DNA from 4 places in the Mesorhizobium sp. WSM4845 genome. Region 4 is predicted to be linked to each of the others. Evidence: predicted binding sites of a transcription regulator. Region 4 holds the regulator's gene; each other region holds the start of a gene.

Region 1 (3,980 bases), on a different contig from region 4:
AATTCGGCGACGTCGTCGACGTGCCTGCGATGCCGTCGATCGTCAAGGATCGGCCGATCGCCGGCGACAACAGCAACGGGGTGCTGTTCAAGCTCAACAAGTTCCGCCACTTCCACATGCCCGCCGACGATGTAGCCTTCGCGGACAAGCTTCCGGTTGCGGTGTGGCGCGGCGAGCTCAACAACCCGATAAGGACCTTGCTTCTGGAGGTTGCGCGCGATCTGCCCTTTTGCGATGTCGGAACGCCCAAACCGACGGCAGCGCCGGAATATCGCAAGTCTTATCTGAGCATCGACCAGCAGCGGCGCTGTCGCTACATCATTTCGCTCGAAGGCAACGATGTGGCGACCAACTTGAAATGGGTCATGAGTTCGAATTCGCTGTGCCTGATGCCACCGACATATGAGACATGGTTCGCCGAAAGCGAACTCGTGGCTGGTGTTCACTATGTGCCGCTCGAACCCGATTTCACGGATCTTGCCGAGCGGGTGCAATATCTCGAACGGCATCCGACTGAGGCCGAACGCATCGTTGCCGCCGCCAACGCCTATTGCCGCAAGTTCGCCGACGAGCGGGCCGAGCAGGCGATCTGCTTGCTCGTGCTCTACAAATATTTCGTGCTCAGCGGCCAGATCGAGCCTGATCCCGATGTCTGGCGTTTTATTTCAGGCTAAGCCCGCGGCGACTTCGAGCTGATCCGGATCGTTGTCAGATGTCTTCCCGGTCAAGAACCAGATCGGCCGGACCAAACCGGTCTTTTGCCGTGAATTGCTGGTGCCAATAGGGATAGAGAACCGGCGGGCGGCTCACAGCGTCGAGGCGTGCGCGCTCATCGCTGGTCAGCACCAGGCTGGCTGCGGCGATATTGTCCTTGAACTGCGCTTCGGTCCGTCCGCCGATCACCAGCGAACTGACTGCGGGCCGGCCGAGCAGCCAGGCAAGCGCCACCTGCGCCGCCGAAACGCCATGGTTCTCGCCGATATGGGCAAGCAGGTCGACGATCCGCCACAGCCGGTTCTCGTCGCGGATCGGCGGTTCGGTCCAGCCGCTGATCTGGCGGGCGGTGGCCTGGTCGCGGTGGTATTTGCCGGACAGCAGTCCACCGGCGAGCGGGCTCCATACCAGCACGCCAAGCCCCTGGTCGACCGAGATCGGCAGCAGTTCATATTCGGCTTCGCGCGCTTCCAGCGTGTAGTGGATTTGCTGGGTGACGAAGCGCGGCTGGTGCTGGCGGTCGCTGATCCCCAGCGCCTTCATCACTTGCCAGCCGGAATAGTTGGAGCAGCCGACATAGCGGATCTTGCCCTGGCTGACGAGCGTGTCGAGCGCGGCGATGGTCTCTTCGAGCGGCGTCGTGCCGTCCCATTCGTGCAGGAAATAGATGTCGATGACGTCGGTCCTGAGGCGCTTCAGGCTCTTCTCGCACTCTCGGATCAGATGATAGCGCGACAGGCCCTCATCGTTGGGACCGTCGCCGATCCGCATGCGCGCCTTGGAGGCGATCAGCACATCGCCCTTGCGTTTGCCGCCGAGCGCTTCGCCGATGATCTCTTCCGAAAGCCCGTTCGAATAGACATTGGCGGTGTCGATGAGATTGATGCCGACATCGATGCAGAGGTCGATCATCCGGCGTGCCTCGTCGAGATCGGTCTTGCCGACCGCCGAAAATGCGCCAGCGCCGCCAAAAGTCATGGTGCCCATGGTCAGCGTCGAAACCTTCAGCCCGGAACGGCCGAGTGTGCGGTATTCCATGTCAGATCCTCGCGATTGCGTTGAAAAGAGTGTTTTGAAGGTTGCTCGGGGAAACCTGGCATTTGTAGGACAATTCGAGCCGCTTGTCGTGTGTGCCAGGAGGCTGATCGATCCCATCTCGCGGAGTTGGGCGACCGGCGTGCGGGCCGGCTGCAATAAAACCGTCATTGCCGGCCTATATGCAAGTCGGCTCAAGGTGTCCGATCTCGGCCGGCAGGCCGAGGCCGACGCGGGCGTGCACGCGGAGCAGCATAAATGACCGAAGCAAAACAGAATTCTCCCGCCAGGGACTGGCTGGAAGCGGAACTCGCCGACACGCTCGACGAGGACTACGAGCTGGAGATGTCGGAACCGGCGCTGTCGCTGGAAATCGCCAAGATCTACAAGAACGCGCATCCGCCCTCGATGGATCGCCTGCAATATTTTCGCGACCTGATCACGCTGCAATCCGAATTGATCAAGCTGCAGTCCTGGGTGGCTTACACCAGGAAGAAGCTGGTGGTGGTTTTCGAGGGCCGCGATTCGGCCGGCAAGGGGGGCGTCATCAAGCGCATCACCCAGCGGCTCAATCCGCGCATCTGCCGCGTCGTCGCACTTCCGGCGCCGACCGAGCGCGAGAAATCGCAATGGTATTTTCAGCGCTACGTGCCGCATCTGCCGGCAGGCGGCGAGATCGTGCTGTTCGACCGCTCCTGGTATAACCGGTCCGGCGTCGAACGTGTGATGGGCTTCGCCGAGCCGGACCAGGTCGAGGAGTTTTTTCGCGACGTGCCGGAGTTCGAGCGCATGCTGGTCCGCTCCGGCATCACCGTGGTCAAATACTGGTTCTCCATCACCGACGAGGAGCAGCAGATGCGCTTTCAGATGCGCATCCATGATCCGATGAAGCAGTGGAAGCTGTCGCCGATGGACCTGCAGTCGCGCGTGCGCTGGGAACAGTATACCAAGGCCAAGGAAGAGACCTTCGCCCGCACCAACATTCCCGAAGCCCCCTGGTTCATCGTCGAGGGCAACGACAAGAAGCGGGCGCGGCTGAATTGCATCGATCATCTCCTCAAGCAGATGCCTTATGAGGAAGTGCCGCACGAAGAGATCACGCTGCCCGATCGCGTCTTCAATCCAGAATACGAGCGCCAGGTGCTGCCGCGCGAGCTGTATGTTCCGGAGAAGTATTGAGGAGCGCGCCTCTTCCTTCTCCCCTTGTGGGAGAAGGTGGATCGGCGCGCAGCGCCGAGACGGAAGAGGGGTGTTGGAAGAAATGAGGCGCTGGTGATCCTGGCGCTGTGCGCCCGATTTGAACGTAGGTCTGCGCCAAGCTGGAACACCCCTCATCCGACCGAGCTTCGCTCGGCCACCTTCTCCCACAAGGGGAGAAGGGGGAACTTAACCAGGCTCACGCCCGCTCGATGGTGACATGCATGGCATTCGGCGTGCCCACCTGCTCGCTGCAGCGGTAGCCGAGTTTGACCATGTCAATGCCGGCAAAAAGGTTCTCGCCTGAGCCGAGCAGCATCGGCGATATCGCCAGATGCATGTCGTCGATGAGCTTTTCCCTCAGATATTGCCGGATCGTGGCGACGCCGCCGCCGAGCCGGACATCCTTGCCGTCAGCCGCGGCTTTTGCCTTTTCCAGCGCCGAGTGAATGCCGTTGGTCACGAAATGGAAAGTCGTGCCGCCCTCCATGACGATAGGTTCCCGCGGATGGTGGGTGAGTACGAAAACCGGCACATGGTAGGGCGGATTGTCTCCCCACCAGCCCTTCCAGGTGTCATCGGGCCAAGCGCCGCGGATCGGTCCGAACATGTTGCGGCCCATGATCCACGCGCCGATGTTTTCGAAGCTGCGCGTTACGAACGCGTCGTCGGTATCCGTGGTCCCGTCCTCTTCGCCGGACATGTTGCGGAAGCTTCGGGTGCCGAACATCCATGTGTGCAGGGCTTCCCCGCCGACGCCCAGCGGCTCTTTCAGGTCCTGGTCGGGACCGGCGCCGAAGCCGTCGATAGATACGGTGAAAGCGTTGACGCGAAGCTTTGACATGAGGACCTCCCTCTAATCCAGTTGTGAAATGCAAGCAGTTGTTATTAGCCAGACTGATTGCATTTTGCAAGCGGTATTTTAGGAGTGGAGGTGGCCGGCGGCCGCTAGGGATTCAGTAAAAGAAGCTTCGACTCGTGTTGGAATAAGCAATTGTCGATGTCGGTGCCGCCCCTCATCCGCCTGCCGGCAC
Region 2 (3,980 bases), on a different contig from region 4:
CGCCCGGCGTGTTCATCTGCAGGATGAAAACCTCGGCATTCCGTTCTGCGGCCACCGCCAGCGCTTCCTTGAACTGCATGGCGCTCGCCGGACCGATGGCGCCGTCTATCTCGATGCGCAGCGCAGTCCTCCCCTGGCCGTTTGCTTCTCCTGTTGCTGCGGAAGAAGAACAAACAGCCACAGCGGCTACAAAAGCCGCGGCAATCAGGGCTACACGCGCGAGTTTCACGCTCAAAGCTCCCTATCAGGGATATGGGCTCGATTTTGCCAAAATCCATGCTGCGTCGCGGCGGTGAAGCTGATCCATGGCAACCTTGCGTTGTGCCTAAACCGGTTGGCAGGAAACGGGTGGTTTGTGTGCGCTGCTTCACCCATCTGATGGCAGAAGCCGATGAAGCCAGAGGAGCAGAGCTATGACCATGCACACGGTTCCAGCAGCAGCGGTCCGATCGGCGGAAGCGCGCGTCGCCGGATATGACTGGCAGGCACTGGCCGAGGAGATGAGCTTCTATGGCTGCGCGGTGATGGAAAAGCTGCTGACACCAGAAGAATGCCGGGAGATCGCCGGGCTGTATCCCGACGAAAGCCATTTCCGCAGCCATGTCCACATGGCGCGGCACGGCTTCGGCAAGGGCGAGTACCGCTATTTCCGCTATCCCTTGCCCGAGCTGATCGGCGGCTTGCGCACCGCGCTCTATCCGCGCCTTGCCGCCGTCGCCAACGACTGGAACGAACGCATGGGCGTCGCGCAGCGCTACCCGGACGAACACGCCGCGTTCCTCAAGCAATGCCACGAGCAGGGCCAGACGCGGCCGACGCCGCTCCTGCTGCAATATGGTCCCGGCGACTTCAACTGCCTGCATCAGGATCTCTACGGCGAGCTTGCGTTCCCGCTGCAGGTGGCAATCCTGCTGTCCGAACCGGATAAGGATTTCACCGGCGGCGAGTTCGTGCTGACCGAACAGCGCCCGCGCATGCAGAGCCGCGCCGAGGTGGTGCCGCTGCGCCAGGGCGACGCAGTCGCCTTCGCGGTCCACAATCGTCCGGTCCAGGGCAGCAAAGGCAGCTACCGCGTCAATCTCAGGCACGGCGTCAGCCGGATTCGCTCCGGCCTGCGCCATACGGTGGGCATCATCTTCCACGACGCGAAATAGGGCTGTCCCTGCGTGGAGGCGACCAGCAACTTCGTGCCAAGGGGGTCTGTTGTCGGAGTCGGCGCCGCCCCTCATCGCCCTGCCGGGCCCTTCTCCCCGTGTGACGGGGAGAAGGGACTGGTCGCACCGTGGCGGATATTCTGCAACGCTGGTGATTGGCGAAACCATCGATGAGAGCGCCCCTCTCCCCGTCACTATACGGGGAGAGGGTGCCGGCAGGCAGGTGAGGGGCAGCGCAAAGCTGAAGCGATTGGCTGCCGAACAATTCTTCAGGCAACCGCGGCAATCGCGGAAAAATAAAAATCTCACCCGCAAAGATCTTTGTCATCCAATCGTTAACCAAGGTTCATACGGTGAGCGGGTTGTTTCTCTGCCGGCGTTCGTTCGCCGGGCGGATGACTGTTGATATCTGCCAAGACTGAAAACTAGCTATTTGTTCGCGCGTCGGGGGTCGCCATGATGTTTCCAGCAAGCCTTGCGTCACTACGGCGCAAATCGGCGAAGATAAGCGGCGCCATCACGCTTGCTGTTGGCTTGATGGTCGGGGCCGCTGCGCAGGCTGAGCCTATCCGCGGCGCCGGATCGACACTGGCCGCCCCGATCATCGGCAAATGGGCAACGGCCTACGAGAGCGCCCGCGCCGACGGCGGCGACTATGTCTCGCCCGACTGGAAGGTCGACTATGAAATCGTCGGCTCGCTCGCCGGCGTCCTGCGTCTCGATCAGCCGGACATCGACTTTGCCGCGACGGATGCGCCGATCAATGCCGCCGAACTCAAGCAGGCCGGCCGCCAGCAGTTTCCAATCGTGATGGGCGCCATCGCCGTCGTCGTCAATCTCGACGGCATCGGCCCGGGAAGCCTTCGCCTGACGGGACCGCTGCTGGCCGACATCTATCTGGGGAAGATCCAGTCATGGTCCGATCCCGCAATCAAGGCGGTGAATCCGGATCTGACGCTGCCCGACCTCAGGATCAGCGTCGTTCACCGCAAGGATGGTTCCGGCTCGACCTTTGTCTTCACCGAGTATCTGTCGGCGGTCAGCGGGGAGTGGAAGGCCAAATACGGCGCCAATACACTGATCTCCTGGCCGCTCGGCACTGACGCGGAAGGCACCCAGAACCTCATTCAAGCCGTGCACGACACGAAGGGCGCGATCGCCTATGCCGAATCCGGCCAGGCACAGCGCGCCAACCTTGCCTATGCGCTGATCGAGAACAAATCCGGCAAGTTCGTCAAGCCGGAGCCGGAGGGCGTGCAGGCTGCCGCGACATCGATCGACTGGGCGCAAACGACCGACTTCTTCGCTTCGCTGACCGATCGTAACGGCGATGCCGCCTATCCGATCAGCACGGCGGTGTTCGCGGTCGTTCAGGTCTCGGGCCGTTCGGAACATCGCTATCGCCGCGTGCACGACCTTTTCCGGCTCGCCTTCGCCCACGGCGCTGATGACGCCGCCGCGCTCGGCTACGTGCCGCTGCCGAAGGCGCTCGTCGCCCGGATCGAGCAATACTGGGCAAGGCAGGGGCCGGTCGGAAACTGAGCGGAAGAGCCAGGCCGCTGCTTGGCGCAGCGCCTGAACTGAAATTCATATCGCGCCGTGATGGCGGCTTGTTGGGGACTGCGTGACATGGACATCGATATCTTCAAGGACATCCTCGTGCCGGTGATCGGCGGGTTGGGCATTTTTATGCTCGGCCTCGACTTCATGGCCAACGGCATCCAGGCGCTGTCGGTCAACCGGATGCGCGCCTTTCTCGCCAAGGCCGCCGGAACGCCGATCAAGGGCGTGCTGGCGGGAACGCTGATCACCGGCGTCATCCAGTCGTCGACGGCGATGAGCGTCATGGTCGTCGGCCTGGTCAATGCCGGCGTCATCGCGCTTCGACCGGCGATCAGCGTGATCATGGGCGCCAATATCGGCACCACGCTCGGCAACGGGCTCATCGCCCTGCCGCTCGGTCCGCTCGGGCTGATCCTGGCCGGCGTGTTCTCGCTGATCTACTGCTTTGCCAAAAGCGAGAAGGTCAAGAACATAGCGCTTGCCGGCATGGGCTTCGCGCTGATCTTTTATGGCCTCAACCTGATGACCGGCGGCCTGCGCCCGCTGCGCAATCTGCCCGAAGTCATGGCACTGCTTCAAACACTGACGGCCGACTCCTATCTCAACCTCCTCAAATGCGTGTTCATCGCCGCCGGCGTGACCGCCATGATCCATTCGTCCTCGGCGACGATCGGCATTGTCATGGGCCTTGGCGCCGCCGGCATTCTCGACTGGACGACGGCCGTCGCCTTCTCGCTCGGCGCCGATCTCGGCACCACGATCACCTCGTGGATGGCTTCGCTCAATCTTTCGAAAAACGCCAAGCGCACCGCTTACGCCCACATCTCCTTCAACATCATCGGCGTGTGCATCACCATCCCGCTGTTCTTCGTCTCCATGCAGGTCCTGGAATGGGCCATGCAGTTCTTCGGCGGCGATCCCGCCATTCCGGTGATCGTCGACGGCAAGGAGACCTTTCCCCTGGTGCCGGTCGCGGTCGGCCTCTACTCGACCTTCTTCAACGTCTTCAACACGTTGTTGCTGTTTCCGTTCATCGGGGTGTTCGAGCGGGTCCTGTCGCGTGTCGGTCACACCGATGCCGAGGACACGGAAGATTTCTCGACGCCGCGATTCCTCGACCGCAAGCTGGCCGGCGATTTCGCCAAGGCCGTTCCCGCTGTCCAGCAGGAGACGGCCCGCCATCTGCAAGCCGGCGCCATGTTCCTCGACATCGCCCGCTCGTCGAAGAAGGCGCCGTCGGATCCGGGCGAGCACTACCTCGCA
Region 3 (3,980 bases), on a different contig from region 4:
CTTCATCATCACGCTGGCGACACTGACCTCGCTGCGCGGCATCGGCCTTTTGATGACCAACGGCAACTCGATCTCGATCAACAACGACGCCTTCCAGCTGTTTTCGCGCAGCTCGTTCCTCGGCGTCCCCAATCTGTTCTGGATGGTGATCCTGGTTGGCATCCCTGCCTACATCTTCCTGCATCACAGCCGCTGGGGCCGGTATCTGTTCTCGGTCGGCTCCAACGCCGAGGCCTCGCGTCTGTCCGGCGTCAACGTCCAGCGCACCATCTACATGGCCTATACGCTGTCTGGCCTCTGCGCGGCTTTTGTCGGCGTGCTGCTTGCCTCGCGCATCGGCATCGGCAATCCGACACAGGCCGAGGGCTGGGAGTTGCAGGCGATCGCCTCGTCGGTGATCGGCGGCACCTCATTGTTCGGCGCCGTCGGCTCGGTGCACGGACCGCTGCTTGGCGCCTTCATCCTCGCCACCATCAACAACGGCGCCAATCTCTTGAACGTCAATGCCTTCTGGCAGCGCATCATTACCGGCGTGCTGATCATCGTCATCGTCTATTTCGACGGCCTGCGCCGCCGCGGCAAGTAGACCATCTTAACAACCGCCGGCCCGGCGATCGGGCCGGCGGTGCCATGAACCGACTGGATCAAAGCATGAAAGCCGTCATCTGCCGTTCGCCCGGCGATCTTGTTGTGGAAGACCGCCCGGCGCCGAGCACACCACCGCCGGGCTGGGCGCTGGTCGCGGTCAGTCATGTCGGCATCTGCGGCACCGACTATCACATCTTCGAGGGTAAGCATCCGTTCCTCGCCTATCCCCGCATCATGGGCCACGAAGTGTCCGGTACCGTGATCGAGGCTGGCGAAGGCGTCGAGCTGGCCGTCGGCGACCCCGTGATCATCAACCCCTATCTCGCTTGCGGCAAATGCATCGCCTGCCGCCAAGGCAAGCCGAATTGCTGCGTCAGGATCGAGGTGTTCGGCGTCCACCGCGACGGCGCCATGTGCGAACGGATCCTGGTGCCGGCGCAAAATCTTTATCCGGCCAACGGCCTGTCGCTGGCCGATGCCGCTGCCGTCGAATTCCTGGCGATCGGGGCGCATGCCGTGCGGCGCTCGCTGACTGGTCCCGGCGCGCGCACGCTGGTCATCGGCGCCGGGCCGATCGGCCTCGGCACGGCGCTGTTTGCCCGCATCGCCGGACTCGACGTGACGCTGCTCGACATGAGCGCGGAAAGGCTCGGCTTCGTCGCAAGCGAACTCGGCTTCGCCACCCTCGACGGTTCGCGGCAGTCTGCGACCGATCTGGTGCGCGAGGCGACCGGCAGCGAAGGTTTTGACGTGATTTTCGATGCCACCGGCAACACCCAGTCCGTCCAGTCAGCCTTCGCCCATGTCGCGCATGGCGGGACGCTGGTCCTGGTCAGCGTCGTCAAGGACGACATCGTCTTTTCCGATCCTGAATTCCACAAGCGTGAAATGACGCTGATCGGCAGCCGCAACGCGCTGCGCGCCGACTTCGACCATGTCGCTGCCTCGATCCGCGATGGTGCTGTGCCGCTGGCAAAGCTCGTCACCCATCGCACGACGCTTGGCGGCACGCCGCGCGACCTCGCCCGCTGGGCGCATGAGAAATCCGGCCTGATCAAGGCCGTCATCCAGGTCGGATGAACCGGACCTAAAGCGCCGATATCTTGAGCTCGACCCGCTCGGCCGGAAACCGCGTTTCGGCGAACTGGATCGGCTGGCCGTCCGGCGTGACGTTGACGGCGACCGTGACCAGCACGATGGCGCCGGGCTGCAGATCGAGATCGGCAAGATCGGCGGCGTCCGCATGGCGGGCCGACAGCACCGTCGATTGCCTGAGATAGTCACCGATGCCGAAACGCCGGAATGAGGCGGTCACCGATCCGGTTTCGGCCATGGCGGCATCGATGCCGGCGAAGCGAGACGCATCGAACCAGCCGGTGGCACGCGAGACCGGTTGCCCATCGGCTTCGCCGCGCGTCTCGAGGCGTATGACAGTCGAACCCCTGGCAAGCCCCAGCCCTTCGGCGACGCGCCGGCTGGCCGGCTCGACCGCCGATTCGAGCAGCACGCTGCGGCGCTCCGACGCCTGCCCTTGCAAGCCCTCCGAAAAACGGGTGCGCGCTCCGATCGGATAGGACAGGCGCTTGCGCGACAGCACAAAAGTGCCGCGCCCCTGTTCGGCCCTGAGCACGCCATCCTGCACCAGTGCGGCGATGGCGCTACGCACCGTATGGCGGTTGACGCCATAGCGCTCGGCCAGTGCAACTTCCGGTGGCAACGCAGCATTCTCGGCAAAGTCGCCGACGGCGATCGACTGCAGGATCTGGTCGGCGATCTGCCGCCACAGCGAGACGCCGCTGCGCCGCTCCAAGCTGCTGGCCATCTGCTGACCGATCATCTCTTTGCCCCGATCTTTTTCGCGCTGTCATCCATCCGTCATGGACACGCTTTAGAAAATAGTTATAATTTGTATAATTGTCTACATCATTACACAAATTTGCAGCGAGAAGGAACGGCGGCCATGCGAGGACAGGAAGCGCGCGATCAGCAGCTTGAGCGCAAGGCCGTCATGGCGACGCTGGCGCAATCGACCGGCGACGATATCGTCCGTCTCTGGAACGAAGCCGGCCTGCCTTCGCAAGCAGAACTCCTGCGCGGCCCCGAAACCGGCCTGGTCACCGTGCGTGGCCGCATCGGCGGCGGCGGCGCGCCGTTCAACGTCGGCGAGGCGACAGTCACCCGCGCGACGGTGCGGCTTGCCTCGGGAGAAGTCGGCCACTGCTACGCGCTGGGCCGTGACAAGCAGAAAGCAAAACTGGCAGCGATCGCCGACGCGCTCTGGCAGGATCCCACCCGCCGCAACGAGGTCGAGAGCAAACTCATTGCGCCGCTGCAGGCCGCACTGGCCAGCCGACGTGAGCGGCGGCGCGCCGAAACAGCGGCAACGAAGGTCGATTTCTTCACCATGGTACGTGGAGAAGACTGATGGACATCGCAACCCAGGCGATCGAGGGCGGCTTTGCCGATCCGGTGTTCGACGCCCAGACGGTGTTCCGCGCCGTGATGGACGCAATGGCGCGGCCGGGCACCCTGCAGCCTCTGCCAGTCTTTGCCCGCCCGCCGGCGCCGCTGTCGGCCACCGCGGGCGCCATCGCGCTGGCGCTGTGCGACAACGACACGCCGCTCTGGCTCGACCTCGTTTTGCAGGCCCCAGCAGCGGTGAAATCCTGGCTCGGCTTCCACACCGGCGCGCCACTGGCCCACACGCCAGCCGATGCGCATTTCGCGCTGATCGCCACGCCGGCCGAGATGATGGCGCTCGACGGCTTTTCACAAGGCACCCAGGACTATCCCGACCGCTCGACGACGCTGATCCTGCAGGTCAGCGACCTTGTCTCAGGCGCCCCGCTGCTGCTCGAAGGTCCCGGCATCGAAACAACCGCGACAATTGCGCCGGCGCAGATGCCGCGCCACTTCGTCGAACAATGGAAGCAGAACAATCAGCGTTTCCCCCGTGGTGTCGACATTATCCTCGCCACCCCGGAAGGCGTTGCCTGCCTGCCGCGCACGACGCGCATCAAGACGATGGAGGCGTGATATGTATGTCGCGGTAAAAGGCGGTGAAGCGGCCATTGCCAACGCCCACGCCCTGCTCGCCGACCGCCGCCGCGGCGACCGTTCCGTGCCGGCGCTGCGCCTCGACCAGATCGTCGAGCAGCTGGCGCTCGGCGTCGATCGGGTGATGAGCGAAGGTTCGCTCTACGATCGCGAATTGGCGGCGCTGGCCATCGTTCAGGCGCGCGGCGACATGATCGAGGCGATCTTCCTGGTTCGCGCCTATCGCACCACGCTGCCGCGCTTCGGCTACACCAGGGCGATCGACACCGGCGCCATGCTGGTCGAGCGGCGCGTGTCGGCGACCTACAAGGATCTGCCCGGCGGCCAGCTGCTCG
Region 4 (3,980 bases):
TGCCTGAACCGAATGAACGACACCATCGATATCGCGCGGGTGAGCGGCAAGATCACGCTCGACGGCGAGGACGTCTACGATCCGAAAATCGATGTCGTCGAGCTGCGAGCTCGCGTCGGCATGGTATTCCAGAAGCCGAACCCGTTTCCGAAGTCGATCTACGAAAACGTCGCCTACGGTCCGCGCATCCACGGCCTGGCCAGGAGCAAGGCCGAGTTGGACGGCATCGTCGAATCGAGCCTGAAGAAGGCCGGCCTGTTTAACGAGGTCAAGGATCGCCTACTCGAGTCGGGAACCGGTCTGTCCGGCGGACAGCAGCAGCGTCTTTGCATTGCGCGCGCCATCGCCGTGTCGCCGGAAGTGATCCTGATGGACGAGCCCTGTTCGGCGCTCGATCCAATCGCCACCGCCCGCGTCGAGGAACTGATCGACGAACTGCGCCAGAATTATACGATCGTCATCGTCACCCATTCGATGCAGCAGGCGGCGCGCGTGTCGCAACGCACGGCGATGTTCCATCTCGGGTATCTGGTCGAGGAGGGCGCGACCGACAAGATGTTCACCAACCCCGACGACAAGCGCACCCAGGACTACATCACCGGCCGGTTCGGCTGAGCGGTCCGGCGAATTTCGAACACGAGGACAGCACCATGGGTGAACACACCGTCGCATCTTTCGACGAGGAACTGGAGCACATCGACCGGCTGATCCGCGACATGGACGAGCTCGCCGCCGCAATGGTCGCGGCCTCGATCCGCGCGTTGCTTGCGTCGGACAATGCGATGGCGCAGCGCGTCGTCTCGGACGACGCCATCATGGATGCGCGGCAGCGCGAACTCGACGACAGCGCCATCACGCTGATCGCCAAACGGCAGCCGATGGCGCAGGATCTGCGCGCCGTGGTTGGCGCAATCCGCATGGCCGGCGATCTCGAGCGCATCGGCGATCTGGCCAAGAACATAGCCAAGCGGGTCAGCGCAGTCGGGCAGAGCGCGACGCCGCGGAATCTGTCGCACGGTATCGATGCGATGGCGGATCTCGTTCTTGTGCAGCTGCGCGGCGTGGTTGAGCACTATGTGTCGCGCGATGCCGGCGCGTTGAAGGAACTGCGCGCCGACGACCAGAAGATCGACGTGAAATACACGGCGGTTTTTCGCGAGCTCCTGACCTACATGATGGAGGACCCACGCAACATCACCGCCTGCACGCACCTTCTGTTCTGCGCCAAGAATCTCGAGCGTATCGGCGATCATGTCACCAACATCGCCGAAAACGCCTATTTTGTCGTGACCGGGCAGCAATTGCCGGCGGATCGCCCGAAGCTCGACGAAACGACGATGTCGGCGCTGGCGACATGACAGGAGTAACCGGCCGATGATCGCGCCGCGCATCATGGTGGTGGAGGATGAAGAGCCGCTGGGCGTCCTCCTCCGTTACAATCTTGAATCCGAAGGCTATCAGGTCGAGGTGGTGACGCGCGGCGACGAGGCCGAAATCCGGCTGCAGGAAAACGTGCCCGATCTTTTGGTGCTCGACTGGATGGTGCCGGCGGTTTCCGGCATCGAGCTTTGCCGGCGCCTTCGGGTGCGCCCCGAAACCGAGCGGCTGCCGATCATCATGCTGACCGCGCGCGGCGAGGAGAGCGACCGGGTGCGCGGCCTTTCGACCGGAGCCGACGACTATCTGGTCAAGCCGTTCTCGACACCGGAATTCATGGCCAGAGTCAAGGCGCTGCTGCGCCGCGCCAAGCCCGAAGTGCTGTCCAGCGTGCTCAAGGTCGGCGACATCATGCTCGATCGTGAATCGCACAGGGTCTATCGCAAGAAGAGCGAGATCCGGCTCGGGCCGACCGAATTCCGGCTGCTCGAATTCATGATGCGCCACCCCGGCCGGGTCTTCTCGCGCAGCCAGTTGCTCGACAATGTCTGGGGCGAGACGATCTACATCGACGAGCGCACGGTGGACGTCCATGTCGGCCGGTTGCGCAAGGCGGTCAACAATGGTCGCATGCCCGATGTCATCCGCACCATCCGCGGCGCGGGCTATGCGATCAGGGAAGACTAGGTCGTGAACTCATAAATTCGGCATGACCGGCATGGGTGGAAAGCGGAACCGCGGCGACATACAGTAGTGGCCATGATGGTCCGCAAGCCGAGCCTCATCGAAATGGCAGTCCTAGCATCTCTTTGCGTTTTCCTCCTGTTGCTCGTCCTTGACTATCTCGAAGCTTCGAAGGCGGCCGCATGCTGGCCACCACCGGCTGCGCAGCGGTGCTATCCTTGGGGAATGACGGAGGGACCGAGGAGGGCGGCTCCTGGAACTATGCGAACAAGGAAATCTATCTGAGATCAGCATTGGTCCGGGTTGGTATCCCCGCAATGGCTATTTTGTCGCCCTTCGCTATGCGGGGTATTTGGACCGGACTGGTTGCCATCGCTATCATACTTGCCGCAGGATTCTACAGCGCGGAATGGATGACCGGGTTCTTGCTATAGCGACCTCCTAGCGAGATCAGATTCCGCCTCAATATGAAAGCCTCAGTCGGAAAGCGATCCATTGCGGACGCTTTCCGACTTGGAATACCTTCCCTTCGCAATCATCCTAATCACAAAGGCAACTTGCACCGGTGGAGTTCGGATGACGCGAGGTTTAATTCTTCTTGCATGGATTGTCGTCGGAGCGTGGACTAGTTCGGCATTAGCTCAAGATGCCACCGAGAAAACCTTTCCCCACGACATCACGCTTAGCGATGTAGCTCCCTTGAAGCTTGCAATCCGGAAGCACCTTGCCATCTCGACGGAACCAATAGTGTGGATCGCGATGGCTCGCATAGGAGAAAGTGGGGGTGTCTACCTTTGTGGGCTTACGAATGGTGGCAGCGTGTCGACCTCCATTCTCTTCTTTGCGCATAAGACAGATGGGGCTGTCGAAGTCGAAGAAATTGATAGTGACTCCAAAATCGATGGCAGGGCCAAAAAGCTTTGCGACACTCACGGCTTCCGCACCCCTATCCCCGGCTGAACCTCCGCAACCTTTAAGGACAGCTTCCCATTTCACCCATCTTGGTCATCCCCGCATTTATGAGTTCACGGCCTAGCTGATGGTTCAGGTGATGCCGGCCTGCGAACGGCTGATACCTGCGCTTCCGGTGCTGACGTACCCAAAAGTACGCTCCGCTCCGGTTCTCGGAACCCACCATTCTCGACTCGGCCTGACCTGAATCTCAACACACCCCAAGTCGCGACCCGGGAATCCTTCAAGCCACGTTCTTTCCGACCGAGCCGGCTCGTGCCTGGATGCTCGGCGCGAAAATCTCCTGGTCGACGAAGCTTAGCGCCCGCATGGCGCAGCCTTCGCGGATCAGCGGCAACTCGTTCGGCTCGGTGTCGAAGGAAATCGAACCCGAATGCTGGCCGCCGGCGGTCTGGGCGATAGCCTCGCGCAGCGCCGGCTCGATCAGGTCGAAGGCGGCAGCGCTGGCGCCGACCATGGCCACGGGCGCCGGATCGATCAGCGCGAACAGGCTGCCGAGCCCGAAGCCGAGCGCCTCGCCGGCCTTGCGGTAGGCTTCGCGCTCCGGTCCGTCCATCTCGCGCGCCCGGGCCGCCAGTGCCCGCATCTCGGCGTCGCTGACATCGGCGACCGGCTCGGCGTTTTCGCTCAATTGCCTTGCATTGCGCCAGATGGCGTAGTTGCCGGCATAAGCCTCGACGCAGCCGCGCCGCCCGCAGCGGCAAAGCGCGCCGCCCGGCCGATGGATCATGTGGCCGAATTCGCCGCCCGAGGAGTGGGTGCCGGTGAACAGCTCGCCCTTCAGCACCAGCCCCATACCGATGCCGTGCGAGAGCAGGATGGCGATGAAATCGTCGCGGTAGCGATCCGGGTGGCGCCAGCGCAGCGCCACGGCCATCATGTTGCAGTCGTTCTCCATGATGGCCGGGATGCCGAACTCGCGTTCCAGAATGTCGGCGAAGGCGATG

Evidence for each region. Region 4 encodes PhoB, which activates phosphate uptake and scavenging genes when phosphate is short. Its sites were predicted from a motif close to TGTCATNNANCTGTCAT; they were not measured.
Region 1: a site for PhoB is predicted at 1,904-1,920, ahead of ppk2 (polyphosphate kinase 2). Genes of this name have one in related genera too.
Region 2: a site for PhoB is predicted at 1,477-1,493, ahead of pstS (phosphate ABC transporter substrate-binding protein PstS). Genes of this name have one in related genera too.
Region 3: a site for PhoB is predicted at 2,451-2,467, ahead of phnF (phosphonate metabolism transcriptional regulator PhnF). Genes of this name have one in related genera too.

Annotation. Positions count from the first base shown of each region.
Region 1 covers NZ_JBVVQA010000010.1:137,180-141,159, reverse strand. Annotated here, with positions in the region: gene AC0L2C_RS14340 (glycosyl transferase family 90) at 1-674, shown strand, start outside; gene AC0L2C_RS14335 (aldo/keto reductase) at 709-1,752, opposite strand; gene ppk2 (polyphosphate kinase 2) at 2,008-2,928, shown strand; gene AC0L2C_RS14325 (dihydrofolate reductase family protein) at 3,146-3,790, opposite strand.
Region 2 covers NZ_JBVVQA010000023.1:12,682-16,661, forward strand. Annotated here, with positions in the region: gene AC0L2C_RS23445 (NfeD family protein) at 1-229, opposite strand, end outside; gene AC0L2C_RS23450 (2OG-Fe(II) oxygenase) at 414-1,154, shown strand; gene pstS (phosphate ABC transporter substrate-binding protein PstS) at 1,611-2,696, shown strand; gene AC0L2C_RS23460 (Na/Pi cotransporter family protein) at 2,784-3,980, shown strand, end outside.
Region 3 covers NZ_JBVVQA010000009.1:54,332-58,311, reverse strand. Annotated here, with positions in the region: gene AC0L2C_RS12805 (ABC transporter permease) at 1-586, shown strand, start outside; gene AC0L2C_RS12800 (zinc-binding alcohol dehydrogenase family protein) at 652-1,668, shown strand; gene phnF (phosphonate metabolism transcriptional regulator PhnF) at 1,676-2,425, opposite strand; gene phnG (phosphonate C-P lyase system protein PhnG) at 2,549-3,013, shown strand; gene phnH (phosphonate C-P lyase system protein PhnH) at 3,013-3,624, shown strand; gene AC0L2C_RS12780 (carbon-phosphorus lyase complex subunit) at 3,626-3,980, shown strand, end outside.
Region 4 covers NZ_JBVVQA010000014.1:80,797-84,776, reverse strand. Annotated here, with positions in the region: gene pstB (phosphate ABC transporter ATP-binding protein PstB) at 1-615, shown strand, start outside; gene phoU (phosphate signaling complex protein PhoU) at 651-1,358, shown strand; gene phoB (phosphate regulon transcriptional regulator PhoB) at 1,375-2,064, shown strand; gene AC0L2C_RS17455 (hypothetical protein) at 2,244-2,495, shown strand; gene AC0L2C_RS17450 (hypothetical protein) at 2,638-3,021, shown strand; gene AC0L2C_RS17445 (ROK family protein) at 3,257-3,980, opposite strand, start outside.